4 regions of the Sphaerisporangium sp. NBC_01403 genome follow, and region 2 is predicted to be linked to each of the others. Evidence: riboswitches for the same ligand, from Rfam matches in the RefSeq annotation. Region 2 holds a riboswitch; each other region holds the start of a gene.

Region 1 (5,204 bases), 1.9 Mb from region 2:
GCACGCCCTACTGGACCAACCACGACGCGATCGAGACCGAGCAGGTGCCGGAGTCGCTCGTCGTGCTCGGCGGGGGCGCCATCGGGGCCGAACTGGCCCAGGTGTTCGCCCGTTTCGGCGCCGAGGTCACCGTGATCGAGGCCGCCGAGCGGCTCCTCGGCCCCGAGGAGCCGGAGGCGTGCGAGCTGGTCGCGAAGGTCTTCGCCGACGAGGGGATGACGGTCCGCACCGGCACCGAGGTCACGCGGGTGGACCACCACGGGGCCGCCTTCACCGTGATGACCGAGGACGGCAGCCACCGTGCCGAGAGGCTGCTGATCGCCACCGGGCGCAGGTCCGACCTCGCCGCGCTCGGCGTCGGCGCGATCGGGCTCGACGAGTCCGCGCACGCGATCAAGGTCGACGAGCACATGCGCGCCGGGGAGGGAGTCTGGGCGGTCGGCGACGTGACGGGCAAGGGCGCGTTCACCCACATGTCGATGTACCAGGCGGAGATCGCGCTGACGGACATCCTGGGCGAGCGCGGGCCGGCCGCGTCCTATCACGCCGTCCCGAGGGTGACCTTCACCGATCCGGAGGTGGCGGCGGTGGGGATGACCGAGCGCGAGGCGCGCGAGAAGGGCCTCGCCGCGCGAACCGCGTTCACCCGGCTCTCCTCGTCCGCCCGTGGCTGGATCCACCGGGCCGAGGGCTTCGTCAAGCTGGTGGCGGTCGGGCGTTTGCTGGTCGGCGCGACGACCGCCGGGCCGTACGCGGGCGAGATGCTGAGCATGCTGACCCTGGCCGTCCACTCGCGGGTGCCGATCGAGCAGCTCAAGACCATGATCTACGCATATCCGACATTTCACCGGGCGATCGAGGACACCCTCCGGCAGCTCGACTGACCCTTCGTGTCCTCACCGGCGCGGTGACGTGGACCCGCCCGTCGCTCCCCCTGACGGGATCTTTCGGGCGGGTTACCGTCGGTTGGACGACGCGGGAGGGGCATGATGACGATGGACATCCGGGAGGCCTACCGGAGGGCTCTCGACTGTTTCGGCGCGCAGGTGCACCGGGTGAGGGCACACCAGTGGCGGCTTCCCACCGCGTGCGGCGGCTGGGACGTGCGCACCCTGGTCGACCACCTCGTGGGCGAGACCCTTACCCGAGGAAGCCGACCCGCAGACACGCCTGCTCGCCGCGTGGGGACGCGGCGGCTGATACCGCGGGTGCTCCGGCGGTCAGCGGGACACCGGCCGCTTGCCGTGGTTGGCCTTCTTCTTCCTGCGGGCCTTGCCCTTGCGCGCGCGTCTGCCCATCTCGCGGTCCCCTTCCCGTGCGGCTCGTCCAACCACACTGCTCCTGGGGCCGGAGCCGTACAAGGCCCAAAGGTCAAAGATCGCGTCATACGCGTGTGGTTCCCGTTGGGAGCTCTCCGCCATCAAGTTTCAACATTGGATCGTTAGCAACGTGCGATAATTTGTTGGAATCTGTTGAAGAGGAGAGACGATGCTGGCCCAGCAACGGCAGCAGGCGATCCTCGAGCGCGTTCGCAGGAACGGCGCGGCACGGGTCGCCGACCTGGTCCGCGAGCTCGGGGTATCCGATATGACCATCCGCCGCGACCTGGAGGTCCTGGCCGAGCGCGGGCTGATCGAGAAGGTGCACGGCGGCGCCACCGCCACGGGCGCCGGGTCGACAGAGGAGCCGGGGTTCGCGGCCAAGTCCGTGCGCCAGCAGGCCGAGAAGGAGGCCATCGCGCGCCAGGCCGCCGAGCTCGTACGCCCGGGCACCGCCGTGGCGCTGTCGGCCGGCACGACCACCTGGACGCTCGCCCACCACCTGGCCGACATCCCCGAGCTGACCGTCATCACCAACTCGGTGCAGGTCGCCGACGTCTTCCACCGGTCCGGGCGCGCCGACCAGACCGTGGTGCTCACCGGAGGAGTGCGCACTCCGTCGGACGCGCTGGTGGGCCCGGTCGCCGTGGCTGCCATCCGCCAGCTGAACGTCGACACGCTGATGCTGGGCGTGCACGGCATGAACCCCAGGGCGGGGTTCACGACTCCCAACCTGCTGGAGGCCGAGACCAACCGCGAGCTGGTCGCCGCCGCGCAGCAGCTGGTCGTGCTCGCCGACCACACCAAGTGGGGCACGGTGGGCATCAGCACGATCGCCAAACTGGAGGAGGCCCATGTCGTGATCAGCGACACGGGCCTGCCCGAGGAGGCCAGGTCGGCGCTGTCCGACCAGGTCGGCACGCTGATCATCACCGATCCCGCCGGGGCCCCGCAGGTGGTGGCCCAGTGAAGCGCACGGCCACCCGTCTCGCCGACGGCCGCGAGCTGATCTACTTCGACCGCCGCGACGACGCCGACCGTGGCGCGCCCGACACCCGCGAGCTGCCCCCGCGTCCTCCGGCCTCCGAGCTGCGCCACGACCCGGTCATGGACGAGTGGGTCGCGGTCGCCGGTCACCGGCAGAGCCGTACGTTCCTGCCGCCCGCCGACGAGTGCCCCCTGTGTCCCTCGGCGCCGGGCCGGGCGACCGAGATCCCGGCCGCGGAGTACGACGTCGCCGTCTTCGAGAACCGGTTCCCGTCCTTCAGCTTCCACGAGGGCGACTACGAGCAGGTCGGCGGCCTGAGCGAGGTACGGCCCGGCCTCGGCCGCTGCGAGGTGGTGTGCTTCACCTCCGAGCACGGGTCGTCGTTCGCCGCGCTCTCCCCCGGCCAGGTCGACCTGGTCCTCACGGCCTGGGCCGACCGCACCGCGGAGCTCGCGGCGCTGCCCGGCGTGGAGCAGGTGTTCTGCTTCGAGAACCGCGGCGCCGAGATCGGCATCACGCTGGGGCACCCGCACGGCCAGATCTACGCCTATCCCTACGTGACGCCGCGGACCCGGCAGATGCTGGCCTCCGCCGGGCGATACCGGGAGCGGACGGGCGCCAACCTGTTCGCCGACGTGCTGGCGGCCGAGCGGAAGGCCGAGACGCGCCTGGTGGCGTCGAACGACCACTGGACGGCGTTCGTCCCCGCCGCGGCCCGGTGGCCGTTCGAGGTGCACGTCTACCTGAACCGCCAGGTGCCCGACCTGTGCTCGCTGGACGCCGAGGAGCGTGCCGCCTTCGGCCCCCTCTACACCGATGTGCTCCGGCGGCTGGACGGGCTGTTCGGCGTGCCGATGCCCTATGTCGCGGCCTGGCACCAGGCCCCGGTGCGCACCGGGCGCGACCTGGCCTACCTGCACCTCCAGCTGTTCAGCATCCGGCGAGCCGAGCGGAAGCTCAAGTATCTGGCCGGTTCGGAGTCCGCGATGGGCGCCTTCGTGAACGACGTCCTCCCCGAGGAGGCGGCCAGGCTGCTCCGGTCGCAGGATGACCTGGGGTGATTTAGGCCCAAGAGTCGCCATAACCAGGCCTTTACCACTACCATCCATCGCACACCGGCCGTATCGGTCGGTGCGCCTAATCCCAGGTGCCCCGCCTGGGAACCGGGGACCCATTGGTTCTTGGGGTGAATCCACTTCGTGGTAGGGCGTCTCCGGCCCGAACCCGTCAGCTAACCCGGTCGGCAGATGGAGAGGAGTGGGCTCTGCCCCCGACTTCGGGCCGCTACGCCTATGCGGCCGCCAGCTTCCTTACCGTGGCCGGGCTCATGCTCGGCCAGGCGACGGCGGGAAACGCCGCCCCCAAACCCACAGAGAAACAGCTCAAGTCTCAGCTCGCCTCCCTCGGCAAGAAGGTCGACAAGCTGATCGGCGAGTACAACGCCAAGCGCGTCGCCGTCGCCAAGGCCAAGGCCGCCGAGAAGTCCGCCCGTGAGCGGCTGGCGAGCGCCGAGACCGACCTCAAGGCGGCGGAGAACCAGGTCGGCGACATCGCCCAGCTCCGCTACCAGGCCGGCGGCCTCGGCATGGTGGGCGAGCTCATGTCCCCCGGATACGGTGACGCCGCCATGCTCCAGCAGCTCCAGGCCGAGCAGTCGGCCAAGCTGTCGGGGTTCACCTCCGCCAGGAACGCCCGCAAGAAGGCCGCCGACGACGCCACCAAGCTGACCGCGCAGCTCCGCGACGACGTCGTCCAGGTGACGGCCCAGCGCAAGGACGCCGAGAAGCTGATCGGGCAGATCAAGGACAAGCTCGACCAGCTCATCCCGACCGCGCCGGGCAAGAAGGCGAACGGGTCATGGGCGCCGGAGCTTCCCACCGGCAGCGACAACATCACTCCGAGGACGCGGCTGATGCGGGCCGAGGTGAAGAGCCACTTCTCCCTCAGCTTCCCGGTCGGCTGCTACCGCGCCGAGAACGACGGCGGCGAGCACCCGCTGGGCCGGGCATGCGACTTCATGCTCAGCTCCGGCGGCGCGATGCCCTCGGCCGCGCAGGCCGCGCTGGGAGACCAGGTCGCCGCGTGGGCCATCAAGAACGGCCGCAAGCTGGGCGTGAAGTACGTCATCTACAAGCAGCGGATCTACAACCTGGGCTTCCCCGGGTGGCGGGCCATGTCCAACCGCGGCGGCGTCACCGCGAACCACTTCGACCACGTGCACGTCTCGATGTACTAGCCACCGACCGGCCGCCGGCCGAGCCGGGCGGCGGCCGAGCCGGGCGGCGGCCGCACTGGAGGCGCCGGTCAGCCTGACAGGCGGATCGGGTTGACGATGTCGGCGTAGATGAGCAGGGTGCCCATCACCAGGAGCACGGCCGCCATCGCGTACGTCAGGGGCAGGGCCTTGGCGATGTCCACATGGCCGGGGGCGGGACGCCGGCGCACCCGGGCGTACCCCCGCTTGAGCCCCTCCCAGAGCCCTCCGGCGATCTGGCCGCCGTCGAGGGGCAGCAGCGGGATCAGGTTGAACAGGCCCACCGCGAGGTTCACCCCGGCGAGGAGCTGGAGCAGCCCGACGATCTTGTTCTCCACCGGGACGGGGGCCGCCGCGATCTCGCCGCCGATGCGGCCCGCGCCGACGACGCTCATCGGGCTGGTGACATCACGCTCGCCGCCGCCGAAGGCCGCCTGCCACACCCCGACGATCTTCTGGGGGAACCTCGTGATGGCCTCGGCGCTGCGCTTGGTCAGGTCCCACATGACACCGGCGGCATAGCCGAAGCCCTGCTTCTCCATGACGACGGTGGCGCTCACGCCCAGGAAGCCCGCGCCCTTGTCGATCTTGGTCGGGTCGTCGATCGACGGGCGGTCCTGTGCGACGAGGTTCGCGTTGAGCG
Region 2 (5,204 bases):
TACTGCCACCCTCCATCCGGTTGCTGCCGAACATGACCGGCTCGGCGAAGAGCGTCAGCCCGCCGATCGTGGAGACGAAGACCGTGAAGATGATGGTCGGGCGGATCATCGGCAGCGTGATGCTCCAGAACTGCCGGCGGGAGGACGCCCCGTCGATCGACGCCGCCTCGTAGAGGTCGCGGGGGATCGTCTGCATGCCCGCGAGGTAGATGATCGCGTTGTAGCCGGTCCAGCGCCAGTCGACCATGGTGGCGATCGCGCTCCAGGACGACCACTTGGCGTTCTGCCAGTTGATGTTGTCCACGCCGAGGGACCCGAGCACGTAGTTGATCAGGCCGAAGTCACGGCCGAAGAGCTGGGTGAAGACGATGGCGACCGCTACGACCGAGGTGACGAGGGGCAGGAGCACCCCCAGGCGGAAGAACAGCCGCCCCCGGATCCGCTTGTTGAGGGCGTTGGCCAGCATGAGCGCGAGGACCAGCTGCGGCACCGTCGCCAGGGCGAAGATGCCGACGGTGTTGATCACCGCGTTCCAGAAGTCGGCGTCCGTCAGCAGGTTGGCGTAGTTCGCGAGGCCCGTGAACTTGGCGTCGCCGCCGGCCAGCTCGTAGTCGTGGAGCGAGACCCACAGGGTGAAGATGAGCGGGAACAGGCCGAAGATCGCGAAGAGGATGAAGTACGGCGAGATGAGGAAGTAGGGCGTGGCCTTCAGGTCGAGCTGGGACAGGAAGCGGCGTGAGGATCCCGATTGGTGGCGCCCCGGCCGGTGTGGGGGAGGCGCGGGATCCGCACGGTGGATGCGGACGTTGACGCTCATCGGAATTCCGGGGCGGGTCCCCTGGCCTTCAGCCGTGGGGAGAGTGCCCCATTCTCCTTCTTTCGTCGAAAGCGATGTGTGGTGTGCCCGCCGCCGGGCGATGAGCACGCTCGGCGGGAGTGCCACGGAGGCAGGGGCCGCCCTGGCGGCGGCATGGGGAGTCCTCCGGTCGATGAGCCGCGAACTTTCAGCCCATGTGGGGCGGACTCCACAGGGTCTGTCCGTCGGGAGGAGGTCAACGGTTTACCTTTCGGCGCTCGGAGCGAAGGGCGGCAGCGTGGTTCCGCTGCCGCCTGCCGCTCAGGAGGGGAGGTCACCGGCCCGCCGGAGGGTTGCCGCGGAGGGCCGGTGACGTTCGGGGACGATCAGCCCGCCGCCTTCTGGCCCGCCTCGACGAACTTCTGCCATGCCTCGCCGTAGGGCACGGCGCCCTGGTCCATGCCGATGATGATCTGCTCCACCGCGGCCTTCACCTGGGCGTGCTTCTCACCGAGGAAGGTCGGCTGGAGCGACTTGATGGACGGCCCGAAGATCTTGCCGATGGGCGCGTTGTCGAAGTACTCGTTGGTCGCGCTCTGGAGCTCGGGGTTGTCCTGCGCCGGGATGGTGCTGGGCAGGTTGCCGCCCTCCTTGAACGCCAGCAGCTGCGCTTCCGGGCTGGTCAGGTAGCTGGCCAGCTCGGCGGCCTCCTTCGGGTGCTTGGACTGCTTGGGCACCGCGAGCCAGGAGCCGCCCCAGTTGCCGCCGCCACCGGGAACCGTCGAGACGTCCCACTTGCCCTTGAACTTGTCACCGGCGGTGCCGGACACCACGCCGAGCATCCAGCCCGGGCAGCCGAGGGTCGCGAACTGCGACTTCACGAAGCCCGTGTTCCACGGGTCGGTGAAGTTCTGCAGCTTGGCGGTCAGACCGGCCTGGCTGATCTTCGTGGTGAAGTCGAACGCGGTCTTGACGGCCGGGTTCTTGTCCACGATCAGCTGCTGGTTCTTGTCGAAGTAGGTGACGTTGCCGTTCTTGGCGGACTCCTGCGACAGCACCACGTTGTAGATGGTGTTGACGCTGTCCACGAACTTGGCGTCCTTGACCTTGGCCTGGAAGTCCTGGCCGGCCTTGACGAAGTCGTCCCAGCCGCCGCTCCACAGCTTCGAGACCTCGTCCCGGTCGGTGGGCAGTCCGGCCTTCTTGAACAGGTCGGTGCGGTAGCAGATGCTCATTCCGCCGACGTCGGTGCCGAGGGCGAACAGCTTGCCCTCCGAGTTGAGCCCGTTCTCCCACTTCCACGCGGGGAAGTCGGCCTGACGGCTCTGCAGGCCGTACTGACCGAGATCGGTGAAGAACTGGGGCCGGGCCTTGGCCAGGCCCATGCCGCCCTCGTCGATGCCAACGACGTCACCGGCACCCGTGCCGGACTGGAGCCACTGCAGCATCTGGGGCCAATAGACGTTCTCGAAGCTGTCGGTCAGGTTGTTGTACTTGACCTGCACATTCGGGTGCTCGGCGTTCCACTTCTCAACGGCGGCCTTGTAACCGAAGTTGGTGCCGCCGCCGAAGGTCTGCAGCGTGAGGGTGATCTTCTCCGCCGGCGCGGCTGACGACGAGCCGCCGGTGGTGCTACCGGTGTCGCTGGACGAGCACGCGGTGGTGATTCCGAGCGCGGCGGTCATCACCGATGCGACCGCGAGCATTCTGCCGCGGCGCATGTTGTTCTTCATTCCGGACCCCTCTCAGGTGGTTGCCCGATCGTTGGGAGGTGGCATCGAGGGCCGGCCCCGACAGTCGGGCCCCGCGATGTGCTGGATCCCTCAGTCGTGATCCCGCGAGGGGCTGCCTCGCGAGCGAAGTTTGGGAGCGCTCCCACGAAGAGTCCCCGATAGGCAATGCTGGCGTCAATATGCTGAAACCTAACTGTTACTCCTGGGGCTGTTAGGAGCTTGAAATCAGACGTTGTGCGCGATAAGGACCATTGGCGGTATTGGGAGCGCTCCCACCGTTAACCGGCACAGTCGGGCGCAAATCATCCATGCGCCACGGGATCGCCCGGCTCCCGGACCTGGAGAAAGCACGGTGCCGTACGGCCGGCGGAGTGGGTCGCCGGCCGTACGGCACCGAGGGGAACGGGCGTCCTCCGCGGGAGGGGGAGGGGCGCCTTCGATGGTCGGGAGGGCGGGCGCCCCGCGAGAAGGAGAGCGCCCGGGAGGTAATGTCAGGCGGCGTAGCTCGGGTAGCCGTAGCCGACGACCTGGGAGGCCGGGCGGGTACGGATCTCGACCTTGCCGTTGCCGGTGTTGCCCTCGACGGTCTTGATCGTCCCGTCGCCGTTGTCCTTGATGACGAAGCCGACGTGGTCGATGTTGTCGAGGTTCTTGCTGCGGCCCCAGTCGAAGAAGACGACCGCGCCGGGCTTGGGAGTGCTGCCCCAGCGGTCCTGCGAGGCGAACCACTTGGCGTGCGCGACGGTGTAGGCGTCGACGCCCACGGTGTCCTGCATGCCGAGCTGGCTGCCGACCCAGGAGACGAACATGTCGCACCAGGCGGCGTCGGCGTACCCGGCGATGGAGCCGCTGTCGCGGGCCACGGTCTCCTTGGCCCTCGGGGAGCTCATGTACCAGGAGTGGAACTTGGTGCCGCCACCAGCGCTGTTCTCGGAGATGCCGACCTGTCGCTCCGCCAGCTTCAGGAGCTGCTCGGCGGAGACCTGCCGCACGGTTTCCGGAGCCTTCACGGTGTTCGGGGCCTCGGCGGCCGCGAGGTTGCGGCCCGTGTCGTCGGCGGAGGCGGCGTGGGCCGCGAGAGTCGTGCCCGCCACGGCCTGGGCGACGACCAGGCCGCCGAAGGCGAAGGCTTTGAGATGGTTCTTTGGGGCGTCCAGAAGCCGATGTATCGACATTGACAAGGGGATACTCCTTCTTCCAAGCCGCCTACCGGGTTAGCTGACGGGTTCGGGCGTGGAAGTCGCCCTACGGGAGCGTCCGTGGGAAGTGACGGCCCCGATTCACCCCAGAGGAGGTGGGTCCCCGGCTCCGCGCGACGCGGACTCGGCGTAGCGCGTATCGGCGGGAGAGGGATCTCCGCAGAGGACCGAGCCGCGCTGTGCAATCTCCACGGCACGAGCGGGGTACTCAAACAGGCAGTACCTGTACCAGGAGTCCACTCAGAGTAATACATCGGACAAACACATGCAAACAGGACAAAAGTCCGGGCTGGATGGGGGGCCTGGACGGCAAACCCGCCTTGACCACGCCGGGGCGCAGGGGCTTGGGGTGGCGGTTCACCTGCCTTGACCTGGGTGCGGAGGAACCCTCCGCCCGCCGGGCACGTGACCGGCGGCACCGGAGCGGCCATCGCGCCGGGCCGGGCGAAAGTGATAGTTGCGCAGGTTCGCGCTGCCGTGTCAAGGGGGACTGAAGTGACGTGAGCCCACGGCTGGTACGTGTGATGACGTGGCCGGCCGTCGTGGCATGGCCGCCGAAAGCCCTCCTTTGCTATTCATGAGCGGCGAATACCGTTAACGGTAAATGCCGGGATTTCCGGTTTGCGTTACCCGAACGAGATCACGATGACGTACTCCATCCGGCCCGGTACGGACGTCCTTTCCGTGTACGGCGGAACGCGCGGCTCGTGAACCGGGCACGAAAGGCATCCGGTGCCCATGGCGATCGGAGGGATGGATGGTGAAATATCCCCCATGAGCCACCCCGGCCGTGCTCGCGCCCGCGGACCAGGGCCACGACCAGGGCGGCGACGGGCGCTGACCTCACCCTGGACCTGTACGGCGAGGCCGCGTACCGGCGCGCGAATTCCTTCGGCGCCGTCCACGGACAGCCCGTCGAATGCGCCCCGAAATCAGCGGCTGCAGGTATTTCACGCCATTGGAACGGCCGCGGTGACCGGAAATAGCGGGGCCTGTTGGTATTGGCTGGAAAGGGTGGAGAACATGCGCGGTCCGGGGATCGTCGTGCCGTTGGCGGCCCTGGCATCCCTCGCTGTGGTCGCCGCCCCCTCCGGCCTCATCTCTGGAGGGGGCCCGAGGGCGGCCACCGTCATCACGCTTCCCGTGGCGAGCGCCGGCGCACCGAGGTGCGCCACGGCCGTACCGGCAGAGGTGACCACGCACGCCGGCTGGGTGAGGCTCCTCCGCCCTCCCACCGGGCACCGCCGGAACCACCACCGGCACCGCCGGGAGGCGCTCCGGCACACCCCGGTCCACACTCCAACGAGAACAACTAGACCTGGCTGATCCACCGTTGTTCTCCGTTCACCGGTTGTTACCCCCCGCGTCGGGTCATCCCGTTACGTTGCTTGCGTCGTGAAAGTGTCAATGCCCGGCGTGGAGAGGAACGGTCGAAGCCACGTGCGGGAGCAGGGGTCGGCCGTCGCCTGGGTGGAG
Region 3 (5,204 bases), 800 kb from region 2:
GGTCCCTGTTGCGGCGGATCGGCCCGGCGAGCAGGACGAGACCCGTCAGCGCCAGGGCTCCTGTGATGATCCACATCGATGGGCGGACGCCGATGGCTTCACCGAGCACCCCGGCGATCAGCGCGCCCAGCGGGAGCGTGCCGTAGTTGACGAACTGCATGCTGACCGAGACGCGGCCCATCAGCTCGCGGGGGCAGTACATCTGGCGGAAGCTCGACTTGATGACGTTGCCCGCCACCACGCCCGCGACGACGCCGAGGCCTCCCACGACCACGAACGCCAGGCCAGGGCCCGGGCTCGCCAGCGGGATGAGCAGGCCGAACGGCGCCCCGATCATCTCGCACACCATGAGGGCGCGGGCGCTTCCGAGGCGCCGCGAGATCCGGGTGGCGCTCGCGGCGCCGGCCACGCCGCCGAGGCTGGTGGCCGCGATCAGGGCGCCGGCCGTGCCGGGGCTCACGCCGATGTCGCCGACCAGGAAGACGATGAAGATCGACTGGTAGCCGATGAGGGCGAGGTTGCTGATGGCCCCGAAAACCGTGAGCACGCGGAGATACGGATCGCGGGCGACGAAGCGCAGCCCCTCGCCGATCTCCCGCCGCAGCGTGGTCGTCCGGCGTGCCCGGCTGACGGACGCCTCGCGTGTGCGCATCGCGAGCAGGCAGAGCGCCGAGACCAGGAACGTCAGCGCGTCGACCAGCAGGCCGGTGACGGCGCCGAAGAGCTGCGCTATCAGGCCGCCCAGACCGGGGCCCACGACCTGGGCGGCCGACTCGCTGCCCTGGAGCTTCGCGTTGCCCTCAGGCAGGTCGGCGACGGGGACCACGGCGGGAAGGTAGACCTGGTAGGCGGTCTGGAAGAACACCTTGGCGGTGCCGGCGAGCAGCGCGACGGCCAGCAGATGGCCGATGGTCAGCCGGCCCCACCAGGCGGCCACCGGGACGCTGAGGAACAGCAGCAGCGAGGCGGCGTCGCAGATCAGCATCACCGGCCGCCGGGGGAGGCGGTCGACCCACGCCCCGGCCGGCAGGCCGATGATCAGCCAGGGCAGCCACGCCGCCGCCGTCAGCAGTGCCACGACGAACGTGCTCGTGTGCAGGACGGTGATCGCGACCAGCGGCAGGGCGACGCTGGTGAGGGTGCTGCCGAAGCTGCTGGCGGTCTCTCCGGTCCACAGCAGCCGGAAGTCGCGGTCGCGCAGCAGGCCGCCCCTGCGGCGGCGTACGGCGCCCGGGCCGGTGGGACCGGCGGCGCCGGTGTGGGTCTGGGTGCCGGCGTCGCTCACGGCTGCCCCGGGACGCCGAAGGCGAACAGGAACACCGGGTCGCGCCGCTCCCCGTCGTCGGGCACCTCGCGCTTCGCCCACCGGTCGAAGAGGGCGGTGACCTCCTGGGACAGCTCGTACAGCTCGGACGGCGTCAGCCGCAGCCACTTGTCGGTGGCGAACGGGCCGTCCCCCCAGGCCTCGTGCTCGTCGTCCCCGGCGGAGTACCAGGCGCGTACCAGGCTGACGTGGTGGTCGAGGTTGAGCGAGGTCGCCGCGTTGGCGATGGCCGCCGCGGCCGGGTCGTCGCCGAAGTCCTTGGTGGACCAGCGCACGCCGGCCGACACCAGCCGCCACCAGCGCTCGCGGCGGTCGCGGGCCAGCTCGGGGGCCTCCTCGATCAGCTCGCTGGCGCCCAGCACCCGCAGGTGGTGGCTGACGTTGGCGACGGCCTGGCCGGTGCGCTCGGCGAGCATGCTGGCCGTCGAGGGGCCGTCCACCTTCAGCACGTCCATGAGACGGCGCCGCAGGGGATGGGCCAGGGCGGCGAGCACCCGCGAGTCGGTGATCGTGCGGATGTTGTCTTGATCCATTGCACCAGGCTGACATGCGCAACGGCTGCTGCGCAAGAGCTGTTGCGGAACAGTTCTTGCGGATCCCGGTGACCGAAACCCTCGGCACAAGATCGCCGACTCGTGGGGCGGGAGTGACCGGTGTGACTCGCGAGTGGTGCCGTTTCGGGATATGTGAGGGGAATCACATTTAGGTAAATGAGGCCCCTGATTTGCAGGCGTTATGCGTTATCGATCATCGGTAATTGATCTACAGACTTGCCCGCGCCTTTGCCTACATTTGAGGATCTGTGTAGCTTCTGGGCCGCGGCGAGCACGCCATGCCGTCGTGAGCGAAGCCGGTCCGGCCGGTCGATGTACGCAGAACAAATCCATTGGTCACCGCCGTCGAAGTAAGGCGCGAATCAGGACCGCAGGCAGCGGTGACCTGCCGAATCCGTGCGGCAAGGAGCGCGGAACCGGGGACCCAATTGACCCTAAATGTGGGGTCAGGGGGTGAATCGGCGCCATTGGTGCCGTAGGGCGACTTCCAAGCCCGAATCCGTCAGCTAACCCGGTAGGCGTGAGTGGAAGAATCAAGGAGCGATCCTGTCCAGCACCACGCATAACCCCCGCCTGTCTCGCTTCGCCCGCCTCTCCCTCGGCGGTGTCGTGCTCACCATGACGGCCTCGGCCGGGGCGGTCGCGATGCAGGCGACGGCGGCTGACGCCGCCACGGTGACCACCGCTCAGAGCTCCTCCAAGCTGAGCAAGGTCGCCAAACAGCGAATCAAGGCGCACACGGCCGTCTCCGTGGCCAAGAAGCAGGTCGGCGATCCGTACCGGTGGGGTGCCAGCGGCCCCGGCGCGTTCGACTGCTCAGGGCTCGTCATGTACGCCTGGCGCAAGGCCGGCGTGAAGCTTCCTCGCATCGCGGCCAGCCAGTTCCGCTCTGTGAAGAAGAAGATCTCCTGGAAGAACCTCAAGCCGGGCGACCTGATGTTCTTCAGCGGCCTCGGTCACGTCGGCATGTACGTCGGGCACGGCAATATGATCCACTCCCCGCACAGCGGTGCGCGGGTGCGCATCGACAAGCTGAGCGGCTACCGCAAGGCCGCCTTCGTTGGAGCGGTCCGCCCCGGAGCGTGACCCGCGTGCCAGGGGACTTCCCAGGACTCCTTTCCCGAGAAGCCTCTCCGGCGGCACGCTGAGCACGCGAAGGTCGTGAGGGCCCCGTCCACCTCTCTCCCCTCGAGGCGGACGGGGCCTTCGCACGTTCTCCGGGCCCGCCCCTGCCCGCCGGAGCGGGCGGGTAGGGCGGGCTGGGTCCGGGGTGCGGGCGGGTGCGGGCGGGCCGGGCCCTGGGGAGCGGGCAGGTAGATTGCCCGCATGCGCGTCGTCTGGCTCTGGGCCGCACTGGCGGGGCTGCTGGCCGCGCTGTCGGGTCCCCCCGCCGGCGACGGCCCGTGGTCGCGTGCGGGCTCGGTGATGCGCGAGCATCCGGAGATCTGGTCAGGGGCCGAGGTGGTACGGGGCGAGCGTTCCGCCGTCATCGGACGGCCGGGCGGCGCGGGCGGCCCGGGCCTCGCGGGCCTGGCCGACCTCGCCCGCAGGGCCGACCGCGCCGCCCGCACCGTGTCCCGGGTCGCGGGCCCCGTACGGCCGCTCATCCTGGTCCCCGCGACCACCGACCAGGCCGCGAGGCTCGCCGCGCCCGCCGCGGTGGGCGGGCTGGCCGCGGTGGCCGGCACCGACCGCGTGATCATCGAGCCGAGCTCGTTCGCCCGCCTGACCGGCGCGGGCCGCGACGTCGTCCTGGCCCACGAGCTCACGCACGTCGCCACCGGGGCGGCGACCGACGGGCGTACGCCCAAGTGGCTGATCGAGGGGTTCGCCGACTACGTCGGCTACCTCCGCTCTGGGATCCCCGTCGCCTCCGCGGCGGCCGAGCTGGCAGCCGAGGTGCGTGCCGGGAGCCTGCCGGGCGCGCTCCCGGGCCCGGCCTCGTTCGCCGCCGGGTCCGCGCGGCTGGCGCAGGCGTACGAGGAGGCGTGGCTCGCCTGCCGGTATGTCGCGGGGCGCTTCGGCGAGAGGGCCCTTGTGACCCTCTACCGTGAGTCCATGCGAAGTGACCCGCGTACCGCGCTCGGCCGGGCTCTGGGCATGACCACGGAGCAGTTCACCGCCGCCTGGCGTGAGTACGTCCGAAGGGAGCTCTCGTGACGACGACGCCGCGCCCCAGGCGTGATGTGAGGGGCCCGGCCGCCACGGCGGCGGGCCGCCCGGGGCATGGAGCGGGCGTCCGGGGGAAGGGGCAGGTGGGATGGCGGGGCTGATCGATGAGGCCCGCAGCGGCGTGCGCGCGGGCGGGGCAGCGCGTGCGGCGGGCATCGCGCTCGTCGTGCTGGGCGTGGTCCTGGCCGCCGTGGTCGCGGTCACCACGCCGTGGCGGCCCCTGCCGGGCGCCGCCCCGGCCGTGACGCCCGATCCCGCGCGCGACTTCACCCCCGGGCAGATCTCCCGCGCCGCCGCGTTCGACGCCGCCGTCAACGTCCCTGTGTACCTTTCGCTGGCGGTCACTCTGGTCGTCGCGGGCGTGCTGGTCCTGACGCCGTTCGGCGCGTGGGTCACGGGCCGCCTCAGGGGGCCGTGGTGGCTGCGCACGCTGCTCGGCGTCCTCGCGCTCTCGGCCGTGAGCCTGCTGCTCAAGTGGCCGATCGGCATGTGGTACGAGACCCGCCTGCGGGCCTTCGGCCTGTCCACGCAGCACTGGCCCGCCTGGTCGGCCGACCGGCTCAAGACCTTCGGCGTCCAGACCGTGCTGGTCGCGATCATGGTGCTGGCCATAGTGTGGCTGGCCCGCCGGGCGCCGCGGCGCTGGTGGATCCCCGCGGCGGCGGGGGCGTTCCTGCTCACCGTGGTCGCCTCGTTCGTCTACCCGGTCGTCGTGGAGCCGCTGTTCAACGACTTCACGCCGCTGCCTGAGGGGCGGCTGCGCAGCGACCTGATCGCCATGGCGAGCCGCGACGGCGTCCCCGTCGAGGACGTGCTGGTCGCCGACGCCTCACGCAGGACCACCGCGCTCAACGCCTACGTCTCCGGGTTCGGGGCGACGCGGCGCATCGTCGTGTACGACACGCTGCTGCGGGCGCCGGCGGGCGAGGTCGAGCTGGTCGTCGCCCACGAGCTCGGCCACGCCAAGAACGGCGACGTCCTGTACGGCACGCTGGTCGGCGCGCTCGGCGCCGCCGCCGGGGCCTGTCTGCTGTTCATGGTGGTCTCGCTCCCCTCGGTGCGGCGCCGCGCCGGCGTCGCGTCGGTGGGCGACCCCCGGGCGGTCGGGCTCCTGCTCGGCCTGATGAGCCTGGCCACCGTGCTCTCCGGCCCCG
Region 4 (5,204 bases), 2.4 Mb from region 2:
ACCCCCGGGCGCACGTGGTAGGTACGGCGACGGCGACCGCCGCCGGCCACACGGTCACCTGGGAGCTGCGCCGGATCGGGGCGGGCATCGCCTGGTGCCTCGACGTGACCGTGAACCCGGGCCCCGGGCCGGACCCGGGCATCGGCACGCTGCTCCACCACCACAGGCAGGCGATCCGCGAGCAAGGACTGATCCCCGTCACCATCGAACGCTTCGCCTGATCAGCGCAGGGGACGCGCGGCCGTGGTCTCGCGCAGATAGATCAGCGCGTCGTAGGACCTTCCCAGCGAGACCATGCGCTCGGGCTCGGGCCAGAGCCTGCCGGCGTCGCGCGTACGCCGGGGCCTGTCGAGCCAGGCGCGGGCCGAGGCGGACGTCGTGCGCAGGTCCAGGAAGTAGCCGGACGAGCCGACCCGGCCCAACGCCTCGTTGTTCCCTCCCTTCGCGGGAGGCCCGACCGTGACGGCGCCCCACCGGCCGTCCGCGTCCTGCGCCCTGAAGGACCCCTGGCCGAAGGCGAGTCCGATCGCGACGTAGCGGGCGCCCAGCCGGTCGCGCAGGAAGGCGCCCTGCACCTTGGGGTAGAGCTTCGCGTCGTACGGCACGTACGCCACGTGGGCGTTGTGGGCCGACAGCAGGATCTTCTCCCCCGTGTGCTCCCGCCACCACGCGACGTTGTCGGCCATGATCTTGTCGCGGTACCGGAGGCCCTTGCTCACCTGCTCCGGGTCGCCGGGGTCGAAGGACAGCGCCGTGGCGGTCTGGACGATGGAGCGCGCGTTCTGCACCGCCCACGCGTGGCTCTCCTGGTCGGGCCCCGGATTCCGTCGCAGCAGGTCAAGGGCCTGGCCGGCCTGGGAGACCAATGCCTCGCGCTCTACCGGCGGCAGGCTCCAGAAGGCGTCGGCATCCCGTACGGCGCGCAGGTTGCGGTAGAGGGCGTCGAGCTCCGGCAGCAGGGCGGGCTGGTGACGCCGCGCGTAGCCGGTCACCAGCTTCGGGAGCTGCCCACCCAAAGCGGGGTAGTTGGCGTCGTTGCCCATGAACTGGACCTTCCTCACGTGGTGCGCGTTGTACCCGCGCATCCACCCGATGAGGTCCAGGTATTCCTGGACGGTCCACATGCCCAGCTTGCCGAACTCCTCGTTGATGATCGTTTTCGGGTCGCCCTTCCCGTGCAGGACATAGTCGTTCAGCCGCAGCCCCGCGCTCCAGCCCGCTTCGAGGGAGAAGGTCGTGAAACCCTTCTCCTCGACGAGATAGCGGAACACCCTGTGCTTCATCGTGAAGAACTCGTGCGCTCCGTGCGTGGCCTCGCCCAGCCCCACCACCTTGGCGTCGCCCACGGCCCGGCCGAGCGGGCGCAGGTCGCCAAGGTCACCGGACGGCGCGGTACCGCTCAGCGAATGGGCCTTCCGGCGCAGCTCGGGCACGGGATCGTAGCCGCCGGCCGCGGCGGGCTGTGCCAGGGCGGCCGTGCCCACGGCCGCCAGCAGGGCGGCGGCGAGGGGTGGAAAGAACCGGCGCCGACGGGGTGCGCTCCGCATGTGGATCTTCTCCTGGTGGATCGGGTACTCGGTGCGACCACCATTTCAGCGGGGCTGAGGCCGCCACCATGCCGCCAGCGGGAAGATCGGCCCTACAGACAGCGGTACCACTCAGGTGATGATCCCCCAGGGGCGGTTCCCGCCAAGCTCCGAGCGCAAGGGGGCCGGAAATGACTGTGGGCGCCCTCCGCGAAGTGGAGAGCGCCCAGGTCACCGATCAAAGCTGTGGTGCGCCGCCAGGGACTCGAACCCCGGACCCGCTGATTAAGAGTCAGCTGCTCTAACCAACTGAGCTAGCGGCGCGTGACTACGGTGACTTTAGCAGTCCTGGCCAACCTCCGCACATCCGCGGTGGCTTTACGTGCCTTCTTGTGGGGCTTTCACATGGTTCCCGGGAGGCCTTCCGCGCGGGGGGGGCTCCGGGGGTCAGTCGGCGGCGAGGACCACCGGGATCGGGGGCTTGGCGGGGTTCTTGTCGATGACGCCCCACGCGCCGCTCGAGAACGGCACCGGGTAGTTCTTCTTGCCCACGCCGTCGCCCCACTTGGTGATGACGTAGTCGACCTTGATGTGGCCGGCGTTGAAGCCGGTCACCACGAGGGAGGAGTTGCTGAAGGTTCCGCCGGTCAGCTCCGCGAAGGTCTTCCCGTCGATGTCCAGCATGACGCCGCTCTCGGACGGGATGCCCGGGCCGCGGTCACCGATGAAGAAGGGTGCCTTCTTGTCCTTGTAGAGGACGTACCCCTCGGTGCCGAGGGGCCAGCAGGGGCTGGCGAACAGGCCCTTCTGCATGGGCTTGCCGATGGCGGGCAGTCCCGTGTCACCCATGCGGCCGGAGGCGTCGTCCCAGAAGTAGGAGGCCTTCGTAGAGCCCTTGAGCAACATCGGCTTCTCGGCCTGGACCGGAACGGAGGTGACCGGCTGGTCGTCGGCGCGGGCCGTGGCGGTCGTGCAGACGGCGGTGGCGCATGCGAGGGCTACGCCGGCGAAGCGAGATGTCCATCGACTTCTAGGGGTGTTCTGGAAAAAGGCCATGGGAGGGAAGGATCTTTCATCAGAAGACAAGGGGACCCGCGCTCCGAGTGGTCAAGAGTTCGGTGCGGGGGATGGAAAGCGTTCTCAGGGCGTAAGCGAGACCGGTTCACGGTCCATCGCGGCGCTGAGCCCGCATTCGTACGTGGTCGGTTAGCGGTGGCACTCGCCACCATGTGTCACAGAGGGTGTGTCGCTCGGTGCACGGCTGCTACCAGCCGACTTGCCGCTTCTGACGGCGAAGATCCGGGTCTAGGGTTGCCCGGTGGACTGACTGCGCGGAGTGGGGTGCTCCACTCGGGTCTCCTCTCCAATCACGTCTACCGGGTTAGCTGACGGGTTCGGGCTTGGAGTACGCCCTACCGCTCGCGCGGATTCACCCCAAGGGATTGGGTCCCCGGTTCCCCCGAGCCCTGGAGCCCTGGAGATTCGACATTCGAGTCGGCGGCCTTCGGACTGAAGACCAGGTCACCGTCTCTTTCGTGGTTGAAACCTTACCCACCGAGTCAGGACAAAGCAAACGAAATGACTACAAAGCATTATTAGATCTACCTTCGCACCACAAACCCCCATACTTCGGACATCTGGGCGCATGGCGAGTTAAGCGTAGGGGCCGGATGGGAGATCAATGTGACGGGTGTGACCGGTGTGACCGGTGATGAAGAGGGTCACCCGAATGGCGGCGAAAGAAAGCGCACGCCCGTACGACGAGACGGGCGTGCGCGAGCGGGGACGTGCGGCGGAACGTTCAGGGCCGAAGGCCGGGAGACATGAATCGGGGCCGGGCAGTCCCCCGCCTGCCCGGCCCCGATCTATACGGTCCAGCGCCGATGCCTTCCCCCAAACGCATCGGGCGGTCCCGCAGTATGGACGCGGTCCCCCACCGCGTCCTTCTCCGGCAAAAAGCTCTGCGGCGCCCTCTCGGGCGGCTGGTCGCATCCCTCTTGACCTGCCTTAACACTACATACCGGGGCCTGAGCTACTCGTCATCCCAGGGTATAGATTCGGTCTAACTCGCTGGGATGACCGGGTACGGCCGGACCCGCCGGGCCAGGCGGCTATTCAGGCAGTTCGACCTTGACCTCGGTGCCCTTCTCCAGGGAGCGGCTCACCGTGCAGTGCCGCTCATGGACCCGGTGCGCCACGGCGCGGAAGACCTCGTCCGCCTGCGCGTCGCCCTCGGGCAGCTCGACGTCGTAAGTGATCGTGACCGGGCCGAGCAGCGTGGGCTCGACCTTGTCCGCCTGGACCGTCATCGCCAGCCGTACGAGCCTGTGCCCGCGCTGCGCGGTGAGCGGCTCGACGGTCACGATGTTGCAGCCTCCGACCGCGGCGAGCAGCAGCTCCACGGGGGTGAAGACCCCCTCCTCGTCGCCGCTGCCCATCGCGACCTCCGCTCCGCGCGCGTTGCGCGCCACGAAGCCGTTGTCAGTACGCTCCACATTCACCGATGCCATGCCCTGGAGCCTAGAGCCGGCGCGGAACGCTCAGGCGTCGGGGTGCTCGGAAAGGTAGGCGATGTAGACGGGGCGCAGCGCCTCGCCAAGCTCGCCCTCACCGGAGGCCATCGCGTCGCTGAGCAGCGCCGACACCCGGCTGAGGTCGTTGGCCGTCTCGTCCGCGTGACCGCTCGCGGCCTCGGCCGCCGGGATCACCTTCAGGAGCTCCCACAGGAAGCCGAAGTCGCCGTGCGCCACGGCGTAGCGCACCGCCCTGTCGTGAAGCTCCTTGGGCGTCAGCGACTGCAGCTCGTCCTGGTCCATTACGGCTCACCCCCTTTATGGCCCTTTCCCCGCGATCAGGGGGATATGCACGTTAGGCCAGCCGAACGATCATCTTGCCCAGGTTCTCCCCCCGAAGCATGCCGATGAAGGCGTCAGGAGCGTTCTCCAGCCCTTCCACGACGGTCTCCTCGAAGGTGATCCTGCCCTCCTGGAGCCACCCGCCGACCTCATCGATCATGTCGGGCATCCGGTCGGCGTGGTCGCCGACGATGAAGCCGCGCAGCGTGAGCCGCTTGCCGATCACCAGGAAGAGGTTGCGCGGCCCGCAGACCGGCTCGGCCTCGTTGTAGACGGAGATGGCCCCGCACACCGCGGTGCGGCCGTACCGGCGGAACACGTCGATGGCGGCCTCCAGGTGCTCGCCGCCGACGTTGTCGAAGTAGACGTCGATGCCGTCGGGGGCCGCGCGCCTGAGCTGTTCCACGACCGGCCCGTCCGCCTTGTAGTCGAACGCGTCGTCGAAGCCGAGCTTCTCGATCACGTGCGCGACCTTGGCGGGAGAGCCGGCGCTGCCGACCACCCGGGAGGCGCCCTTGAGGCGGGCGATCTGCCCGGCCAGGCTGCCGACCGCGCCCGCGGCCCCCGACACGAACACCGCGTCGCCCTTCTTGAAGGCCGCGATGTCGAGCAGCCCGACGTACGCGGTCAGGCCCGGCATGCCGAGCACGCCGAGGTAGGCGGACAGCGGCACACCCGGCAGGGGCGTGATCCGGCGCGCCTCCGAGGCGTCCAGCACGGCGTGCTCCCGCCAGCCGTAGTCGTGCAGGACGATGTCGCCGATCCGGAACTCCGGAGCGAGGGTCTCGACCACCTCGCCGATCGCGCCGCCGCGCAGCGGCTC

Evidence for each region. A riboswitch is a leader RNA that binds a small molecule or an ion and turns the genes downstream of it on or off. The one in region 2 is predicted to bind cyclic di-AMP.
Region 1: another riboswitch for cyclic di-AMP. It lies ahead of OG589_RS26890 (coiled-coil domain-containing protein); the one in region 2 lies ahead of OG589_RS18880 (CHAP domain-containing protein).
Region 3: another riboswitch for cyclic di-AMP. It lies ahead of OG589_RS22335 (C40 family peptidase); the one in region 2 lies ahead of OG589_RS18880 (CHAP domain-containing protein).
Region 4: another riboswitch for cyclic di-AMP. It lies ahead of OG589_RS29320 (hypothetical protein); the one in region 2 lies ahead of OG589_RS18880 (CHAP domain-containing protein).

The regions. Positions count from the first base shown of each region.
Region 1 covers NZ_CP109534.1:6,041,975-6,047,178, forward strand. The annotation lists gene OG589_RS26865 (dihydrolipoyl dehydrogenase family protein) at 1-884, shown strand, start outside; partial or broken gene OG589_RS26870 (maleylpyruvate isomerase N-terminal domain-containing protein) at 996-1,283, shown strand; gene OG589_RS26875 (50S ribosomal protein bL37) at 1,221-1,421, opposite strand; gene OG589_RS26880 (DeoR/GlpR family DNA-binding transcription regulator) at 1,489-2,289, shown strand; gene galT (galactose-1-phosphate uridylyltransferase) at 2,286-3,368, shown strand; cyclic di-AMP (ydaO/yuaA leader) riboswitch at 3,432-3,567, shown strand; gene OG589_RS26890 (coiled-coil domain-containing protein) at 3,623-4,543, shown strand; gene OG589_RS26895 (M50 family metallopeptidase) at 4,612-5,204, opposite strand, start outside.
Region 2 covers NZ_CP109534.1:4,175,031-4,180,234, reverse strand. The annotation lists gene OG589_RS18890 (carbohydrate ABC transporter permease) at 1-817, opposite strand, end outside; gene OG589_RS18885 (ABC transporter substrate-binding protein) at 1,183-2,529, opposite strand; gene OG589_RS18880 (CHAP domain-containing protein) at 3,021-3,704, opposite strand; cyclic di-AMP (ydaO/yuaA leader) riboswitch at 3,719-3,868, opposite strand; gene OG589_RS18875 (hypothetical protein) at 5,169-5,204, shown strand, end outside.
Region 3 covers NZ_CP109534.1:4,971,441-4,976,644, reverse strand. The annotation lists gene OG589_RS22345 (MFS transporter) at 1-1,285, opposite strand, end outside; gene OG589_RS22340 (ArsR/SmtB family transcription factor) at 1,282-1,857, opposite strand; cyclic di-AMP (ydaO/yuaA leader) riboswitch at 2,255-2,414, shown strand; gene OG589_RS22335 (C40 family peptidase) at 2,497-2,964, shown strand; gene OG589_RS22330 (hypothetical protein) at 3,205-4,038, shown strand; gene OG589_RS22325 (M48 family metallopeptidase) at 4,139-5,204, shown strand, end outside.
Region 4 covers NZ_CP109534.1:6,564,729-6,569,932, forward strand. The annotation lists gene OG589_RS29305 (hypothetical protein) at 1-221, shown strand, start outside; gene OG589_RS29310 (erythromycin esterase family protein) at 222-1,547, opposite strand; tRNA gene OG589_RS29315 (tRNA-Lys) at 1,774-1,850, opposite strand; gene OG589_RS29320 (hypothetical protein) at 1,974-2,582, opposite strand; cyclic di-AMP (ydaO/yuaA leader) riboswitch at 2,881-3,024, opposite strand; gene OG589_RS29325 (OsmC family protein) at 3,638-4,036, opposite strand; gene OG589_RS29330 (hypothetical protein) at 4,067-4,342, opposite strand; gene OG589_RS29335 (NADP-dependent oxidoreductase) at 4,395-5,204, opposite strand, start outside.